3 regions of the Streptomyces sp. B3I8 genome follow, and region 2 is predicted to be linked to each of the others. Evidence: riboswitches for the same ligand, from Rfam matches in the RefSeq annotation. Region 2 holds a riboswitch; each other region holds the start of a gene.
The links. A riboswitch is a leader RNA that binds a small molecule or an ion and turns the genes downstream of it on or off. The one in region 2 is predicted to bind S-adenosylmethionine.
Positions count from the first base shown of each region.

Region 1: linked by a shared signal. The riboswitch ahead of QFZ64_RS09945 (aminotransferase class V-fold PLP-dependent enzyme) and the one ahead of thrC (threonine synthase) in region 2 are both predicted to bind S-adenosylmethionine.
Region 3: linked by a shared signal. The riboswitch ahead of QFZ64_RS10755 (amino acid ABC transporter permease) and the one ahead of thrC (threonine synthase) in region 2 are both predicted to bind S-adenosylmethionine.

Region 1 covers NZ_JAUSYN010000002.1:1,724,979-1,731,139, reverse strand. Annotated here, with positions in the region: gene QFZ64_RS09955 (cytochrome bc complex cytochrome b subunit) at 1-781, shown strand, start outside; gene trpD (anthranilate phosphoribosyltransferase) at 934-2,001, shown strand; SAM riboswitch class IV at 2,226-2,342, shown strand; gene QFZ64_RS09945 (aminotransferase class V-fold PLP-dependent enzyme) at 2,523-3,905, shown strand; gene QFZ64_RS09940 (Lrp/AsnC family transcriptional regulator) at 3,953-4,234, opposite strand; gene QFZ64_RS09935 (rhomboid family intramembrane serine protease) at 4,231-4,962, opposite strand; gene QFZ64_RS09930 (hypothetical protein) at 5,118-5,357, shown strand; gene QFZ64_RS09925 (NYN domain-containing protein) at 5,423-6,161, shown strand, end outside.
Region 2 covers NZ_JAUSYN010000002.1:3,172,164-3,178,324, reverse strand. Annotated here, with positions in the region: gene QFZ64_RS16095 (nuclear transport factor 2 family protein) at 1-410, opposite strand, end outside; gene QFZ64_RS16090 (trehalose-6-phosphate synthase) at 560-1,948, opposite strand; gene QFZ64_RS16085 (glucosyl-3-phosphoglycerate synthase) at 2,072-3,016, opposite strand; SAM riboswitch class I at 3,151-3,313, shown strand; gene thrC (threonine synthase) at 3,332-4,651, shown strand; gene QFZ64_RS16075 (MoaD/ThiS family protein) at 4,750-5,025, shown strand; gene QFZ64_RS16070 (cold-shock protein) at 5,504-5,707, shown strand; gene groL (chaperonin GroEL) at 6,080-6,161, shown strand, end outside.
Region 3 covers NZ_JAUSYN010000002.1:1,915,686-1,921,846, forward strand. Annotated here, with positions in the region: gene QFZ64_RS10745 (ABC transporter substrate-binding protein) at 1-207, opposite strand, end outside; gene QFZ64_RS10750 (amino acid ABC transporter ATP-binding protein) at 272-1,069, opposite strand; gene QFZ64_RS10755 (amino acid ABC transporter permease) at 1,066-2,046, opposite strand; SAM riboswitch class IV at 2,396-2,503, opposite strand; gene QFZ64_RS10760 (DUF1684 domain-containing protein) at 3,313-4,137, shown strand; gene QFZ64_RS10765 (hypothetical protein) at 4,389-4,706, shown strand; partial or broken gene QFZ64_RS10770 (3'-5' exonuclease) at 4,761-5,326, shown strand; gene QFZ64_RS10775 (N-6 DNA methylase) at 5,340-6,161, opposite strand, start outside.

The sequences.
Region 1 (6,161 bases), 1.4 Mb from region 2:
CGCGCAGATCAACCCGATCTGGGCGATCGGCCCCTACCGGCCGGACCAGGTCTCCACCGGCGCCCAGCCCGACTGGTACATGGGCTTCTCCGAGGGCCTGATCCGTGTCATGCCCGGCTGGGAGATCAACCTCTGGGGCCACACGCTCGTCCTGGGCGTGTTCGTCCCGCTGATGATCTTCCCGCTGGTCCTGGTCGCCATCGCGGTCTACCCGTTCATCGAGTCCTGGGTCACCGGCGACAAGCGCGAGCACCACATCCTGGACCGCCCGCGCAACGCCCCGACCCGGACCGCGTTCGGTGTCGCCTGGATGACGTGGTACACCGTCCTGCTGATCGGCGGCGGCAACGACCTGTTCGCCACGCACTTCAGCCTGTCGATCAACGCCATCACCTGGTTCGTCCGGATCGCGTTCTTCGTCGCCCCGGTGATCGCGTTCGTCGTCACCAAGCGGATCTGCCTCGGCCTCCAGCGCCGCGACAAGGAGAAGGTGCTGCACGGGCGCGAGTCCGGCATCATCAAGCGCCTGCCGCACGGTGAGTTCATCGAGGTGCACGAGCCGCTCAGCCAGGAGCAGCTGCACACCCTCACGGCGCACGACCAGTACAGCCCGCTCGAGCTCGGCCCGACGGTCGACGAGAACGGTGTCGAGCGCAAGATCAAGGGCCCGCAGAAGCTCCGCGCCAAGCTGAGCGAGGCGTACTACGGGGAGCACAACCAGATCCCCAAGCCCACCGTCGAGGAGTACAAGGAGATCACCAGCGGCCACGGCCACCACTGATCACCCACTGTCGCCACGCCACGGCGAGGAGGGCCCCGTCCGAACATCGGACGGGGCCCTTCCCCGTGCGCGGGGCTGGATAGGGTGGAGACCGCCCGGCACTGCCGTGCCGACGTGCCGGAACACCCCTTGCGACGACCCAGGAGCGGCGTATGACTGCTGTGACCCCCGCTGGAGGCGACACCGCGGCGGGCCGCTCCTGGCCCGCCCTCCTCAACGGCCTGCTCGACGGGCGTGACCTGTCCGCGGACGACACCGCCTGGGCGATGGACCTCATCATGCGCGGCGAGGCGACCGACGCGCAGATCGCCGGCTTCGCGGTGGCGCTGCGTGCCAAGGGCGAGACGGTCGAGGAGATCACCGGGTTCGTGCGCGCGATGTACGCGCACGCCCACGTCATCGACATCCCCGGAGACACCGTCGACATCGTCGGCACGGGCGGGGACGGCGCCAAGACCGTCAACATCTCCACGATGTCCGCGATCGTCGTCGCCGGGACCGGCGCGAAGGTCGTCAAGCACGGCAACCGGGCGGCCTCCTCGGCGTCCGGGGCCTCCGACGTCCTGGAGAAGCTCGGCGTCGACCTCAACCTCACCCCGCAGCGGGTGGTGGAGGTCGCCGAGGAGGCCGGGATCACCTTCTGCTTCGCGGCGAGGTTCCACCCGGCGCTGCGGCACGTGGCCGCGGCGCGCGGGCAGCTCGGCATCCGGACGACGTTCAACTTCCTCGGGCCGCTGACCAACCCGGCGAAGGTACGGGCCCAGGCGATCGGCGTCGCCGACGCGCGGGTCGCGCCGATCATCGCCGGGGTCTTCGCCGAGCGCGGCAACTCCTCGCTGGTCTTCCGCGGCGACGACGGGCTCGACGAGCTGACGACGACGTCCACGTCACGGGTGTGGGTGGTGCGGGACGGCAAGGTGACGGAGGAGGCGTTCGACCCGCGGTCGGTCGGCATCCCGCTGGTGCCGGTGGAGGCGCTGCGCGGTGGTGACCCCTCCTACAACGCGGAGGTCGCGCGGCGGCTGCTGGAGGGGGAGACGGGGCCGGTGCGGGATGCGGTGCTGTTGAACTCGGCGGCGGCGGTGGTGGCGTTGCGGGGGGAGGACGGGCCACTGGTGGACCGGATCCGCGACGGGATGGCGCGGGCGGCGGAGTCCATCGACAGCGGGGCGGCGCGGGAGACCCTCTCGCGCTGGGTCACGGCCACGCGCCGCGCGTAGCGGTGCCGTTCGGGGGTGCGGGGCCCTCCGGTGTGCGGCCTCCCGCCCCCGCCGCCCCTGCCCGTCCCGTCCCTCCAAAGGGCTGCGCCCCTCGGACCCCGGCACGGGGTTCCGCCCCCCGGGGCAGGTGCGGCGGGGGCGAGAACGCGCCTGGGCGCACCCCCGCGTATCGGGATGTGGGACGGGTTGCGGCGGAGCCGCACGGTCCCGTAGCGTCGTGTGCAGGTCATGAGTGACAGTCATGAGGCCCCGGCCGACTGTCCGGCAACCCTCCGTCCGTGGCGGGGTGCCCCGGGTGAAGACCAGGCCGCGCGCCACAAGGTCCGCGGCAAGCGCGGACCCCTCGAAACCCCAGGGGTCCTGGTCCTCGAGGAGCCCCCGTGAGCAAGCGAATGCGATAGGGCCGCAGAGCCCCGCCTCCGCACACCCTTCTCGTTCCCCCCCTCACCCACGCGCGAGCGCCGGCCGTCGGCCGCCCCTGCCCGCGTGGTGATTCCGGCTGCTTCCACGGGAGTTCACCGATGTCCGCCACCGCCGTCACCCCCGCCACCACCGTCTCCACCACCTCCGCCGACGCCCCCGCCCCCCTCCCCGTCCTCGGCCGCGACGTCACCGTCCCCCTCGTCACCGGCGGCGAAGTCACCTACGCCGCCCTGGACTACGCGGCGAGCGCCCCCGCCCTGCAGCGCGTCTGGGACGACGTCGCCGCGTACGCCCCGTACTACGGCAGCGTCCACCGCGGCGCCGGTTACCTCTCGCAGCTCTCCACCGACCTGTTCGAGAACGCCCGCCGTACCGTCGGGGAGTTCCTCGACTGCCGCGCGGACGACCAGGTCGTCTTCACCCGGTCCACCACCGACTCGCTCAACCTCCTCGCCGCCGCGCTGCCCGCAGGCTGCGAGGTGTTCGTCTTCGAGACCGAGCACCACGCGTCCCTGCTGCCCTGGCGCGACGCCCGCGTGACCTGCCTGGACGCCCCCCGCACCCCGGGCGACGCCGTCGACACCCTGGAGCGCGCCCTCGCCGCCCGCGACATCCACGCCCCGGCCCTGGTCTGTGTCACCGGCGCCTCCAACGTCACCGGCGAGCTGTGGCCCGTACGCGAACTGGCGGCCGCCGCGCACGCGCACGGCGCCCGTGTCGTCCTGGACGCCGCCCAGCTCGCCCCGCACCACCCCGTCTCCGTGCAGGACCTGGACGTCGACTGGGTCGCCTTCTCCGGGCACAAGCTGTACGCCCCCTTCGGCTCCGGCGTCCTGGCGGGCCGCGCCGACTGGCTGACCGCCGCCGAGCCCTACCTCGCGGGCGGCGGCGCCAGCCGCAGGGTCACCCGGCGCGCCGACGGCGGCGTCGACGTGGAGTGGCACGAGGGCGCCGCCCGGCACGAGGCCGGCTCGCCCAACGTGATCGGCGCCCACGCCGTCGCCTCCGCCTGCAAGGCGCTCACCGAGGCCGGCTGGGACACCCTGGTCGCCCGTGAGATCCATCTGATCGACCGGGTCCGCGCGGGCCTCGCCGACGTGCCCGAGGTGCGGATCCTCTCCCTGTTCGGCGACGCCGCGCCCCGCGTGGGCGTGCTGTCCTTCGTCGTCGAGGGCTGGAACAGCTCGCACTTCGCCGCCGCGCTCTCCGCCGAGTACGGCATCGGCGTCCGCGACGGCCTGTTCTGCGCCCACCCGCTGGTGCGCACCCTGCTCGGCGGCGACCCGGAGTCCCAGGGCGAGTGCGGGGCGCCGGAGGCGGCGCCCGGCGAGAAGTCCCTCAACGCGATCCGCGTGAGCTTCGGCGCGGGCACGCCCGACGAGCACGTCGACCGCTTCGTCCTGGCGGTACGGGAACTGGTGCGCGAGGGCGCGAAGTGGGAGTACCGCACGCAGGACGGCCGCTGCGTCCCGGCGGTCTGACCGGCTGCCCGGAGAGGCCGACGCCCGAGGTCCGCGGGCTGGAGTTCCTACGACTCCAGCCCGATGGAGAACGCCGCCTCCAGGTCGTGCTGCGAGTACGTGCGGAACGCGACGTGCGTGTCGGTGCCCTCGACGCCGGGGATCTTGCTGATCCGGCCGGGGATGACGTCCGCCAGCTCGTCGTGCGCCTTCACGCGGACCATCGCGATCAGGTCGTACGTCCCGGTCACGGAGAACACCTCGCTGACGGAGTCCAGCGCGGCGATCGACTCGGCGATCTCGGGGATCCGGTCCACGCTGGTCTTGATGAGCACGATCGCGGTGATCACGGCTGGTTCTCTCCCTCGGGGGCCGGGCTTGTGTCCCTCACTGTAGCCATGGGCCCGTAGCGCACCCACGCGTACCCGAAGCCCAGCGCGAACCCCACCACGTGTGCCAGGTAGGCCACGCCCGGGCCCTGGCCCTCCCGGCCCGCCGCCAGCCACTGCAGGGCCGCCCAGAACGGCAGCACCACCCAGGCCGGGAAGCGCAGCGGCAGGAAGAACAGGAACGGGAAGATGCTGGTCACCCGCGCCCGGGGAAACAGGAACAGGAACGCCCCGAGGACCGCGGAGATCGCCCCGGAGGCACCCACCAGGGACTGCGCGGAGCCGGCCCGCGCCGCCGCGTAACCGAGCAGCGCCAGCGCGCCGCACCCCAGGTAGAACAGGGCGAACTCCACGTGCCCGAGCCGTTCCTCGGCCATCGCGCCGAAGACGTGGAGGAACAGCATGTTGCCCAGCAGGTGCACCCAGGTTCCGTGCACGAACAGGGCGGTGACCGGGGAGAGCGTCGCCCGCGCGGAGCCGCCGAACAGCTCCACCGGGATCACCCCCCAGCGGGCGAAGTACGTCTGCTGGGCCAGCAGCAGCCGGTCGCCGGTGCCGTACCCCGGGTCGAACCCCGAGGCGGGACTCAGCATGAAGAGCACGAAGCACACGGCGATCAGCCCGTACGTCACCGGTGCCGGCTGCCGTCGCAGTGCCCGTACGGCCGACGCGGTCCTGTCGCGGATCATGCGACGAAGCATGACGTACCGGGTGGAACGGGGCGGAGTGCCTCGCCGCGGCGGACACATCGGCGGGGGGTCCCGTGCAGGCCGTAGGGTTACGACCCATACGCACCAGGGAAACTGGGGCATCACGGAGACCGGAAGAAGGAGCAGCAGCCACGATGACGGTTCCCCTGCCGACCGAGACGACCCGGTGGCGCTGCACACTGTGCGGCAACCTCACGCGTTTCGACGTGACCCGCTCTTCCAGGGCGGTCGAGTACGTCCACCTGGATCTGTCCGGCACGCCGAAGGTCGAGGAGCGCGAGGTGGTCAGTGAGACCATCGAGTCGGTGCGCTGCCGTTGGTGCAACGCCGTGGATCAGGTGGAACTCGTGGACAGGCCGGGCGCCGGCTCCTGAGCGGAGCGGGTACCCGCGGTCAGGGAGCCCGCTGCGGGGCTCCCGTACAGGCATAGGGGTGACGGATGGCTCAGACACAAGGCGGGGAGCCGGGCGACGGCGCCGCCGAGGTGCTCGACCGTCCGCTGCCCGACGGCGTGCGCAGGCGTGTGGTGGGGATCGTCTCCGACGGCTTCGGCGGGCTGACCGTGGCCGAGCTGCCCACTCAGCTCCGGCAGTACGCCCGGTTCACCCCCACCCGGCGGGCCAAGTTCGCGGGCAACGCGATGGCGGCCGCGGTGGAGACCGACCCGCTGTTCCGCCAGCGCGTCGCCGAGAAGCTCAGGGAGGCCCAGCCCGAGCTGACCGGCGCCCTCGACGCCGGCTCCCCGCCCCCGGCCGCCGACCCGCTCGACGTGGCGGCCGCGGCCTACGTGCTGCGCCCCGCCGGCTGGGTGAAGCTGGTGACCGCCGCGGGCGAGGAGGCCCAGCGGGCGGACGCCGAGCGGGCCGGTGAGGAGACCCGTGTCGAGCTGGAGCGGCTGCGCGCCGAGCTGGCCGTCGCCCGTGGCCAGGTCCGCGCGGAGACCGAACGGCTGCGTGCCGAACTGGAGACGGCGAAGAAGGAGTCCGAGTCGCTGCACCGCAAACTGCGGGCCGCGCTCAGCGACGTCAAACGGGGCGAGGCGGCGCTGCGCAAGGCGCGGGCCGAGCGGGAGGCCGAGCGCGCCGAGGGGCAGGCACGGCTGTCCGCCGCGGAGAGCGAGTCCCGTCGGCTCAAGACGCGGCTGGGGGAGTCTGAGGCCGCCCTGGAGGCGACGCGCA
Region 2 (6,161 bases):
GTGCGCATCGCCTCGTTGTCGTAGAAGCCGACCACCAGCCAGCGGTGGGGGCCCTCGCCGGCGAGTTCCTCCGGCAGCCAGTGCTCGGCACGGACGTGCGCGTGGATCCGCGCGCTGTCGCCGTCGATGTCGACGACGTGGCCGGTGATGGCGTGGTGGGTCGCGGTGTAGGCCGCGAAGGCGGTGCGGAGGTTGTCGAGGTAGTCATCGAGCGGCACGGTCATCGGCGGCATGCCGGCCACCGACTCGAAGTCGAGGGTGAGCGGGTCGGTGAAGACAAGGCCGGGCAGCTCGGTGTACTCCTTCCGGTCCGAGATGTCGGCGTAGCGGCCGAGCAATTCGATGAGATCGGCGCGATCGGTGAGGACGGCGAGATCGCCGCGTCCGCCGCGGTCGTTGAGCGCGTTCATGGGGGACTCCCTGTCCGGCGGGCGGCCTCGACGTGGTTCCACGCCTCTAAGCGACACCCTGTCGTAAAAATTACGACAGGGTGTCGCGAAAAACAAGCGAGGCCGCTTGGGGGCCTGTCCGGGCCCCGGACCCGGTCCTCAGCCCCCGCTCAGCCCTCCAACGCGTGCAACTGGTCCAGGAACCACCGCGACGGCGGCAGCGCCGTGCCCGCCGCCGCCAGTCGCTTCGACCGTTCGACTCGCTCGGCCGCCGGCATGGACAACGCCTCGTGCAGCGCCTCCGCCGTCGCGACCACGTCGTACGGGTTCACCACGATCGCGTCCTCGCCCAGTTCCTCGTACGCCCCCGCCTCCCTCGACAGCACCAGCGCGCAGCCCTCGTCGGAGACGAGCGGCACCTCCTTGGCGACCAGGTTCATCCCGTCCCGTACGGGGTTGACCAGCGCCACATCGGCCAGCCGGTAGGCCGCGAGCGACCGTGCGAAGTCGTCCTCGACATGCATCAGGACCGGTGTCCAGCCGTCCGTGCCGTACCGGGCGTTGATCGACTCGGCCACCCGCCGCACCTCGTCGGTGTACTCCCGGTACACCGCGAGGTCCTGCCGGGAGGGGTAGGCGAACGCCACGTGCACCACCCGCTCGCGCCACTCGGGCCGCGAGGCGAGCAGTTCCTCGTAGGCGCGCAGTCCGCGCACGATGTTCTTCGACAGTTCGGTCCGGTCGACCCGGACGATCGTCCTGCGGTCCGGGCCGATCTCCTCGCGCAGCGCCGTCATCCGCTCCGCCACGTCGTCCTCGTGCGAGCGGGCGCGCAGGAAGTCGGCGTCCGCGCCGAGCCCGTGCACCCCGATCCGGGTGTCGCCGAGCCCGCCGGCCACCGCGTCCGCGCACGCGGTGAAGGCGTCCGCCCAGCGGTGGGTGAGGAAGCCGAGCCGGTCGGCGCCGAGCATGCCGCGCAGCACCTGCTCGGCGATGTCGTCGGGGAGCATCCGGAAGTAGTCGACGGGCGCCCAGGGGGTGTGCGAGAAGTGCCCGATCCGCAGGTCGGGGCGGAGTTCCCGGAGCATTCCCGGGACCAGGGTCAGGTGGTAGTCCTGGACCATCACGACCGCGCCCTCGGCCGCCTCCTCGGCGAGCGCCTCGGCGAAGGCCCGGTTGTAGGTCTCGTACGAGGCCCACTGGCGCCGGAACTCCCGATCGAACACGGGTTCCAACGGGGTCTGGTACAGCATGTGGTGCACGAACCAGAGCACGGAGTTGGCGATGCCGTTGTAGGCGTCCGCGTGCACGTCGGCCGGCACGTCCAGCATCCGTACGCCGTCCTCGCCGACCCCGCGCCGCACCGCCTCGCGGTCACCGTCGCCCAGCGCCGAGCACACCCACAGCGCGCCCGCGTCCGGCCCGATGGCCGACAGCCCGGAGACCAGCCCGCCACCGCCCCGCCTGGCGTGCAGCGAACCGTCCTCCCGCACGGCGTACGAGACGGGCCCCCGATTGGAGGCGACCAGCACCTGAGCAGCACCGAACCTTGAAGCCATACGCCTCAACCTAGCCCGGCCCCCGAACCCTCAAACGTGCACGGACACCTCACCGCACCGATTCCGTCACACGACCTGTGCATACAACGGGTGTAAGCGGCCGGCCCATGCCCCGCCCTCCCCCTACGCCACCTTCCCCGCCGCGTACTCCGCGATCTCGGTCATCGGCGGGCGCTCCTCCGTGTCCACCGGATGGGTGCGCGGCTCGAAGCCCTGCGGGCCGCGTTCGAACTGGGTGAGGGCGGGGCGCAGAAGGTGGCCGCGGGCCAGACGGAGCTGGGCGGTGCGGTAGATCGCGGCGGCCATGCGGCCCAGTGCCTGCCCGTCCTGGTGGCGGTGGTGGCGTACGCCGACGTCGACCTGGGCGAGCGCGTCGAGGCCGACGGTGTGCAACGCGTCGACCAGCATGCCGAGCTCGACGCCGTAGCCGACCGGGAACGGGAGCCGTTCGAGCAGCGAGCGGCGGGCCGCGTACTCGCCGCCGAGCGGCTGGACGAAGCCGGCCAGCAGCGGCCAGTGCATGTTGAGCAGTGGCCGGGCCATCAGCTCGGTGACCCGGCCGCCCTGTCCGGCGGCTCCGGCGAGCGGGCGGTCGTACATCGCCTTGACCAGGTGCACGTCGGGGTCGGTCAGCAGCGGGCCGACGATGCCGGTGACGAAGTCGGAGGAGAACGCGCGCAGATCGGCGTCGACGAAGCAGACGAGGTCGCCGCGCGTGACCAGCAGCGAGCGCCACAGCACCTCGCCCTTGCCGGGCAGGGCCGGGATGCGCGGCAGGATCGCGTCACGGTGCACGACCCGGGCGCCCGCCGCCGCGGCCACCTCGGCGGTGCGGTCGGTGGAGCCGGAGTCGACGACCACGATCTCGTCGACGAGAGGCACCCGCCGGACCAGGTCGCGGCGGATCGTCGCCACGATCTCGCCGACGGTCGCCTCCTCGTCCAGCGCCGGGAGCACCACGCTGACCGACTGGCCGGTGGCCCGCTTGGCGGCCATGACCTGCTGCAACGGGCGGTCCGCCACCGACCACGAGCGCGCCTTCAGCCAATGCTCGACTTCCTGCAGCACGGTCGGTGGCTCCTTCGTGATCCATCTCGCGGTACGGACGACTCGTCCAAGTGTCCTGGCCTTCGGTTACAGTCTTGAACAACGCAGATGGCCGTCGCATGCCGGGGGCCACCGGCGCCACCACAACCGAATACCGCTCATCCAGAGGGGCAGAGGGAAACGGCCCGATGAAGCCCCGGCAACCCTCCAGCCGGCACTCGTAGATCGCTGATCAATCCCGATCACTCCGCGAGGCTCCCGGCTAGGGAAGGTGCCAAATCCGTCTCACGGCGAGATGCGTCGTGAGGAAGATGAGGAGAAAGGGCCTCGCCTCACATGGCTGTGCAGACTGTCGAAGACACCACCGGCTCCACCACTTCTGCCACCTCCGCCCCTTCCGCCACCGGGTCCGTCGATCTCGGTCCGGCCGCCGCGCTGAGCTGCCGCGAATGCGGCCACCGGGTGCCGCTCGGTCCCGTGTTCGCCTGCGAGGAATGTTTCGGGCCGCTCGAGATCGCCTACGACTTCTCGGGTCACGACACCGAGGAACTGCGCCGGACCATCGAAGCGGGCCCCGCGAACATCTGGCGGTACGCCCCGCTGCTGCCCGTCCCGGCGGACGTGGCGACGAAGCCGAACATCAACCCCGGCTGGACCAAGCTCGTCAAGGCCGACAACCTGGCCCGTGAACTCGGCGTCACCGGCGGGCTGTACATCAAGGACGACTCCGGCAACCCGACGCACTCCTTCAAGGACCGCGTCGTCGCCCAGGCCATCGAGGCCGCCCGTGCCTTCGGCTTCACCACCCTGTCCTGCTCCTCCACCGGCAACCTGGCCGGCGCGGTGGGTGCCGCCGCCGCCCGGGCCGGCTTCCGCTCCTGCGTGTTCATCCCGCACGACCTGGAGCAGGGCAAGGTCGTCATGGCCGCGATCTACGGCGGCGAGCTCGTCGGCATCGAGGGCAACTACGACGACGTGAACCGTTTCTGCTCCGAGCTGATCGGCGACCCGGCGGGCGAGGGCTGGGGCTTCGTCAACGTCAACCTGCGGCCGTACTACGCCGAGGGTTCCAAGACGCTGGCGTACGAGATCTGCGAGCAGCTCGGCTGGCGGCTGCCCGACCAGCTCGTGGTGCCCATCGCCTCCGGCTCCCAGCTCACGAAGATCGACAAGGGGCTGCGGGAGCTGATCGAGCTCGGGCTCGTCGAGGACCGGCCGTACAAGATCTTCGGCGCCCAGGCGGAGGGCTGTTCGCCGGTGTCGACCGCGTTCAAGGCGGGCCACGACGTCGTACGGCCGCAGAAGCCGGACACGATCGCCAAGTCGCTGGCGATCGGCAACCCGGCCGACGGCCCCTACGTGCTGGACATCGCACGCCGCACGGGCGGTGCGGTGGAGGACGTGAACGACGAGGCGATCGTCGACGCGATCCGGCTGCTGGCGCGGACCGAGGGCATCTTCGCGGAGACCGCCGGCGGTGTGACGGTCGGCGTCACGCGCAAGCTGATCGAGGCCGGTGTGCTCGACCCGTCGCTGACGACCGTCGTCCTCAACACCGGTGACGGCCTCAAGACGCTGGACGCGGTGGCGGGCACGGGGCTCACCGCGACGATCCGGCCGTCCCTGGAGTCCTTCCGGGAGGCGGGGCTCGCGTAGCCCCCGCGCGGCCCTCGCGCGGCAGGACCGGCCGTCCCCCCTTCCCCACAGCGCCCCCCTACGGGCACCCTCGCACCCGACCGGAGGTCATCACCCCCATGAGCGTCACCGTTCGCATCCCCACCATCCTGCGCACCTACACCGGCGGCAAGGCCGAGGTCGACGCCGAGGGCACGACCCTCGGCGAGGTCATCGCGGACCTGGAGAAGAACCACACCGGGATCGCCGCCCGGGTCCTGGACGACCAGGGCAAGCTGCGCCGTTTCGTCAACGTGTACGTCAACGACGACGACGTCCGCTTCGAGCAGGGGCTCGACACGGCGACGCCGCAGGGTGCGGGCGTGTCGATCATCCCCGCGGTCGCCGGCGGCTGAGACGGGCGTGGCGGGCGGGACGCGCCGGACGGCGTCCACGTTCCGCGTCCCTTACCCTCGGTAATGCAGATCACTCAGCGTAGAACGAATTACCCCCTCCGCGAGAGAAGCGGAGGGGGTAATTCTGTATGATTGAGCGCGATACAATTGGGGAACGCACCCCGGATTTCCGAGACCGGGCGACGGCAATCTTGTCGGGCTTCCGACAAGAAGTAGCCAAAGTGTGCAGGGCTTTTGCGTCCTATGCGCCTTTTGTGCGGTCCGACTTGCCCTGAATTCGAGCGAATTCTCCGTACATTCCCGACCGGTCGTGCCCAGATTTCTCGTCCGACTGACCTGTTGCACACGGCAGTTGGACAGATACATTCAGCCGCGGTCGACGCGTTCCGGCGCACGCCCCCAACCGTTGGGGGGTGAGGTCTGACCCGGATCCGCGAAGTGCGGATCCGTGCAAGGGCCAGTAATAGGGGAGTTAGGCATGGCTCAGGGCACCGTCAAGTGGTTCAACGCGGAGAAGGGGTACGGCTTCATCGCGGTCGACGGTGGTGCGGATGTGTTCGTCCACTACAGCGCGATCCAGATGGACGGTTACCGCACTCTGGAAGAGGGCCAGCGGGTCGAGTTCGAGATCTCGCAGGGTCAGAAGGGGCCGCAGGCGGACATGGTCCGCGTTGCCGGCTGACGCGCGCGCCGACTGAAAGTTCGACGTGAACGAAGGGCTCGTGGGCACCGTCGGGTGCCCGCGGGCCCTTCGGTCTGTCCGGAACCGGGGCGGCGTCGGGCGCCCGCGGGCCCGCCGGTCCGTCCGGAACCGGGGCGGCGTCGGGCGCCCGCGGGCCCGCCGGTCCGTCCGGGTTCCGCGGGGTGGCGCTTGCACTCTCGGGGGGTGAGTGCTAATCATTGGCGTTAGCACTCACAAGGTGAGAGTGACAACTATGGACCGGGTCGGTGAGGCCCTGGCGAGGTGGGGCAAGGAACCACCAGCCGGTGCCGTCCGTCGCGGGCGCGGGCGCGGTCCGGAGCAATCCACCCCAGTCCGGGAGGACCACTTCACATGGCCAAGATCATCGCGTTCGACGAGGAGGCGCGGCGCGGCCTCGAGCGCGGCATGAACCAGCTCGCGGACGCCGTGAAGG
Region 3 (6,161 bases), 1.3 Mb from region 2:
CTTGACTTCGGTGACCTCGAGGGAGGTCTGTTCGGCCGCGCCGTTGGAGACCTTCCCGATGACGACCTCGCCGGACGAGGCGGTGTCGGTGGAGGTGGCCGCGTCGCTGTCGCCACCGCATGCGGCGAGCCCGGTGGCCAGGGAGGCGACGGCGGTCGCCGCGGTGATGCCGCGTATCAGGCTGCGTCGGGTGAACTGCGTGGGCATGGCCGTTCCTTGTCGCTGGAGGTGAGGAGGGTGGCGTGGGGAAGGTCTGGAGGAGGTACGGGGTTCAGAGGACCCTGGCGAGGAAGTCCCTGGTCCGCTCGTGCCGCGGGTTGTCGAGGACCTCGGAGGGCGGGCCCTGCTCGACGATCCTTCCGCCGTCGAGGAAGACGACCTGGTCGGCGATCTCGCGGGCGAACCCGATCTCGTGGGTGACGATGACAAGGGTCGTACCGCTGGTCGCCAGGTCCTTGATGACGGCGAGGACTTCGCCGACGAGCTCGGGGTCCAGGGCGGACGTCGGCTCGTCGAAGAGGATGACGCCGGGGCGCAGGGCGAGAGCGCGGGCGATGGCGACGCGCTGCTGCTGGCCGCCGGAGAGCCGGCGCGGGTAGGCGCCGGTCCTGTCGCCGAGCCCGACCCGGCCGAGCAGCTCGCGGGCGAGCTCCCGGGCCTCGGGCCTGCCCAGCCTGCCGGTGGCGACCGGGGCGGCGGCGACGTTGTCGAGGACGGTCAGGTGCGGGAAGAGGTTGAAGTTCTGGAAGACGAAGCCGATCCGGGCGCGCTGGACGAGGATGGCCCGCTCGCTCAGTTCCTTGAGCCGGTCGCCGTGCCGCTTCACGCCGATCAGCTCGCCGTTGATGCTGACGTGGCCGATCTCGGGCTTCTCCAGGTGGTTGATGACCCGCAGCAGGGTGGACTTGCCGGAGCCGGAGGGGCCGAGGACGACGGTGACCTCGCCGGGGCGGACGGTCAGGTCGACGCCGGCCAGTACCCGGTGGGTGCCGTACCACTTGTGCACGTCGTGCACCTCGACGGTGGCGGCCCCGCCCCCGGCCAGGGGCTCGAGCGTCCTGGCGGTCATACGGCGGCCTCCTCGCGGATGCGGGCCCGCAGGCCGGTGAGACCGGTGCGCAGCTTCTGCAGCGGTGTCGGCGGCAGGCCGCGGGTGGCGCCGCGGGCGTAGTGCCGCTCGACGTAGAACTGGACGACGGAGACGGCGCTGGTCAGGATCAGGTACCAGACGGTGACGACCAGCAGCAGCGGCACGATGTCGCCGGGGTAGGTGGCACCCATGGTCTGTGCGGAGCCGAACAGGTCGAGCAGGGACACATAGAAGACCAGCGAGGTGCCCTTGATCAGGCCGATCAGCTGATTGACGTAGTTCGGGACGATGGAGCGCAGCGCCTGCGGAAAGACGATCCTGCGGAACTGGTAGCCCTTGGGCAGGCCGAGCGCCGCCGCCGCCTCGTGCTGGCCCTGGTCGACGGAGAGGATGCCGCCGCGGACGACCTCGGCCGCGTAGGCGGCCTCGTTGAGGCTGAGGCCGACGACGGCGACGACCATGTCGGTGGCCAGTCTCGATTCGTCGAAGGAGAAGAAGGCCGGGCCGAAGGGGATGCCGATGCTCAGCGTCTTGTACAGGGCGCTGAAGTTGTAGAGGAAGATCAGCACCACGATGAGCGGGACGGAGCGCAGCACCCAGACGTAGGTCCAGCTCACCGCGCGCAGCACGGGGCTCCTGGACAGTCGTGCCAGGGCGAGCACGACGCCGCCGATCAGGCCCAGCACCGCGCTGTAGGCGGTGACTTCGAGGGTGATCACGAGGCCGTCGAGGAGGGTGGGGCGCAGGAACCAGTAGCTCCAGCGGTCCCACTGGTAGAAGGGGTTGGTCACCAGTCCGTGCACGAACTGGGCGGCCAGGACGAGTACGACCGCGGTGGCGATCCAGCGCCCGGGGCGCCGCAGCGGCAGGACCCGCTGTGCGACGAGCGGTGGCGGCGGTTCGTCGGCGGTGGGTGACGGCGTGAGCGTGACGGTGGCGCCAGGGGGTTCACTCATGGTGGGCTCCGGCAGGTTCGGACACCCCGGACGGCGCGGCGGCATGCGTCGGCGGATGCGGCCGCGGGGAACCGGGGGCGGGGAGGACAACGGCACACCGCACGGGCGGCGTTCGTCGGGGAATGCGGGGCTGCGGCGGCGTGCGGGCTTCGGGCGCTGCGGAAAGAGGTCAGCCCCGACAGCGGGCACGGCCCGGTGCGGTACACAGTGCGCTGTTCACACGGAGCAGGTCGACCGCGCGATCGGCGACGAGCGGGTTCGGGTACGGCTCCACGCAGCCCTGTGGGCGGCGCGTGGCCGTCCTGGGAGCTGCGTTCATGGCGTCACCGTCACCGTTCCGGCCCTGTGGGCCTCGCGCTTACCGAAACTCTTCGGTCGGGTCTTCACCTGGGGCACCCCACCGCGGTGGGAGGGTTGCCGGTCAGCAAGCCAGGGCTTGTCGCTGACGCTCATGACCGTTCTGGGGCCGTAGTAAAGACAAATGCCCGAACGGATGTCAACGCCGGTCCGCCGACTGGACCGGCCGGCAGGCCGCGTGCGCCGCCCGCCCGGACGACCCTACGTTCCCTACCCGTTCACTGGGATTGCCCCAGCGAGTGTCGATCCCGCCGACACCGGCGTCAAGAGGGCCCTCCCGTCCCGCATCGCGGACGCCGTCGGCCTTGACATTCACGGGGGCGGACGACTTACGTTGAAAAGGAGAGCCGTTGACGGGTGGAGGCTGTGATGCGCGTACTGGGTACGGCACCGCACGGTGCGTGCACCGGTGCGCGGCTGATCACCCGGCGGCACGTCGACTACTGCCGCACCTCCTCCGCCGTCTGTCCTTCCGCACACGTCTGACCTCTGCCGGCCGCTCCCGCCGGCCGTCTCGTCGTGGCCCCGTGGCCGCGAGTCGTCGTGTCCTCCGGAAGGAATTCCCCTGTCCGGCCCCGCCCCGCACCTCGCCGTCGAGCTCGAGGGCAACGACGCCCACCCCGCGGCCCGGCGCCGAACCCTTCCCTGTCGCGGGCCGATCGGCGTCCCCGCATGACCTCGTCCGCATGACCTCGTCCGCAAGACCTCATCCGCATGACCTCGTCCGCATGACCGACAAGAAGCCGCCCCGCGCCACCGGAACGCGGGTTCGGCCGACGCCCGTGGAAGCCGACCGCCGGCGCACCCGGTGACGCGGCGGCGAACGTGCCCGCCGGGTACGCGCGTCGGCCCGGCAGCCCGGCCCCGCATCCCCTGCCCGAAGGCACCCCGACACGAGGGAGATCGCCCATGACCACCGAGGCCGCCACCACTGACCTCCACGCCTTCACCAAGAGCTGGCTGGAGTGGCACCGCGCCAAAGAGGCCCGGCTCGCCGCCCCGCACGGGTTCCTGGCGATCACCGGTCTGCACTGGCTCGACGACCGGCCCCAACGCTTCCCGGACGCGCCCGGCGCGTGGCGCACCGGCCCCGGGGGCGTCGTCGTGGACCTCGACGAGGGCGAGGAACTCGTCGTCGACGGGGCGCCGGTGAGCGGCGAGCACCGCTTCGGCGTGCTTCCCGAGCGCGGCGGCGTGGACGCCGTCTGGAAGGACGCCGTCATCGAGGTCGCCAGGCGCGGCGGCCAGGACATCGTGCGCCCCCGGCACCCGGACGCCCCGCTGCGCACGGCCTTCGCCGGGACGCCCGCCTACGCCCCCGACCCACGCTGGGCCGTGACGGGCCGCTACGTCCCGTTCGACACTCCGCGGCCGACCACCGTGGGCGCCGCCGTCGAGGGCCTCGAGCATGTCTACGACGCCCCGGGCAGGGTCGAGTTCGAGCTGGACGGGCGCCCGCTGTCGCTGACCGCTTTCCCCGGCCACGGGGCGGGCCGGCTACTGGTGCTGTTCACCGACGCGACCTCGGGTGTCACCACCTACGCCGCCAACCGGTCCCTGACCCTCGATCCGCCCGCCGCCGACGGCACGGTCGTCCTGGACTTCAACCGGGCCGCCAATCTGCCGTGCGCCTACACGGACCTGGCCACCTGCCCGCTGCCCCCGGCCGAGAACCGGCTGCCGGTGGCGGTCGAGGCCGGTCAGAAGATCCCCCGCGAGCGCGGCGGCTCCTGAGCCGGACCCACTCCCGGCCCGGCGGGAACACCGACGCTCTGCGCAAGCGCGATCCCCCGTGACCGGGGCGAATCCACCGGTCGTCGGCCACGTGTCACCGGAATCGTAGAGCGCCCGACTCGTCCGTCCCCCGAGAGACCGAACGCCCGCGGCTCACCTGAGCCTATGCCGCTCGCATGTTCGTTGACAACGTCAACGTCTAGCCTGGGGAGCGCTCTCGCAGGCATCGTCCCTCTGCCGGAAGGTCACCCGTGCCGCAGCCCGAACGCCTCCCCGGAACGCCCGAGTTCCTCATCAAGCTGCCGCAGGACGGTGCCGAGGCGCGGGGGTACCTGCTGGTCCCGTTCGGCGGCAACGGGACGAACAAGTTCCTGTTACGGGAGGGCTCGCTCGTGACCGCGCAGGAGTGGCCGAGGCCCGGCGCCTACGCCCGCCGGGTGCGGGCGGAACTGCGGGCGGAGGGCGCGCCCGTGGACGTACCGGCCGCCCCGGGTGCCGTCCAGGATGCGTCGGCAGTCCCCAGGGCGCGCCCGGCGGGGCGCAGAACGCGCCCGCCCGCTGGAGGGTGACCCGGGACGTCGAGTGCAACTCCTCCTCGGCCGCCGCCGCGCTGGTGTACGGGCCTGGCCTGGTCGGCCCGGCTCCTCGCGCCGGTCACCGTCGAGGCGCTGGAGGGCGAGGGCGGCACGGACACCCTCGCCGGACACCGCTCGCTGCTGCACGGGCGGCGTCCCCAGGCGCAGGGGTACGCGACCCGGCAGGGGGAGACCGAGGCCCTGTTGGAGCGGGTCAGAGGGCTGCTCGACGGGGGGTGGCACCGCATGAGATCGGCGTGTGCGCCCGCTTCAACCTCTCCCTGGACGCGGCCGAGGAGAAGCTGAGGGCGGCGGGCGTCCCGGTGACGCGGGTCAAGGGGCAGATCGCGCCGGGCGCGGAGGGCGTACGGCTGGCGACGATGCACGCGATGAAGGTGCTGGAGTTCCGCGCGGTCAACGTCCTCGGGGTCACCGAGGGCACCGTTCCGTTCACCCGCGAGATCACGCCGCGCGAGGCGGACCCGTTGCCGCACGACGCCGACCTGCCGCGCGAACGGTGCCTGCTCTTCGTCGCCTGCACCCGGGCCCGTGAGGCACTGAGCGTGACGTGGAGCGGCACCCGGAGCCCGTTCCCGCCGGCGGCCACGGCCTGACCGGGCCGCCCGCTCAGTCCTGCGGCGGCTCCGGGGCCTCCGGCGACTCTGTGGACTCCGGCGGCGGGGCCAGGGCGCCCGTGGCGATGCCCTCGCGCACGACCTCGGCGAGCCGCCGGCTCAACTCACCGATCTCGCGCGCCCCTTCCTCGAACGCGGACAGCGCGCGGAAGGCGGAGCCGTACCGGCGCTGCTCGTCGATGGTCATGCGGGGGATGCGCGAGCCCCTGCCGTCGAGCCGGTAGGTGCCGCTGGCGGTCGTGGAGCGGCGGGTGTTGGAGGAGCTGCGCAGGAACCCCTGGAGGTAGTCGGTGTCGAGCTGTTCGCTGGCCGACACCGGCACGGGGCCGTCGTAACGGACGAGCCCGGCGCGGGCGAGGTCCGCGACGCTGGTCATGGCGCCGTCCAGGGAGCCCGGTCCGCCGCCCGCCGCGAGGTCGGGCAGGACGGCGGCGAGCCGGCGGATCCTGTCGTCCAACTCCGCGCGCAGGGTGGCGTACTCGCCCGCGTAGTCGCGTTCCCGGGGCCGTAGGTGGCTGCCGGGGGTCAGGTCGACGAGGTCGTCGAGGAGGTCGATGAGGGGCACCTCGGCGACCTGGTCGGGGCTCGGTTCGAGGCTGCCGTCGGGGCTGTTGCCGGTCAGGTCGACCATGCGCACCGTCTGGTGGGTGTCGGTGCGTGCCGTGCTCTCGGGGCGCCGCAGGCACCACAGGTGGACGGGCAGGGCGTGCGAGGTCGCCGTCCCGGGCGGCAGGGCGACCACCTGGCGCACGATGCCCCGGCGGACGAGCTCGGAGCGGATGCGGCGGCCCGCCTTGCGGTAGGCGACCGAGGC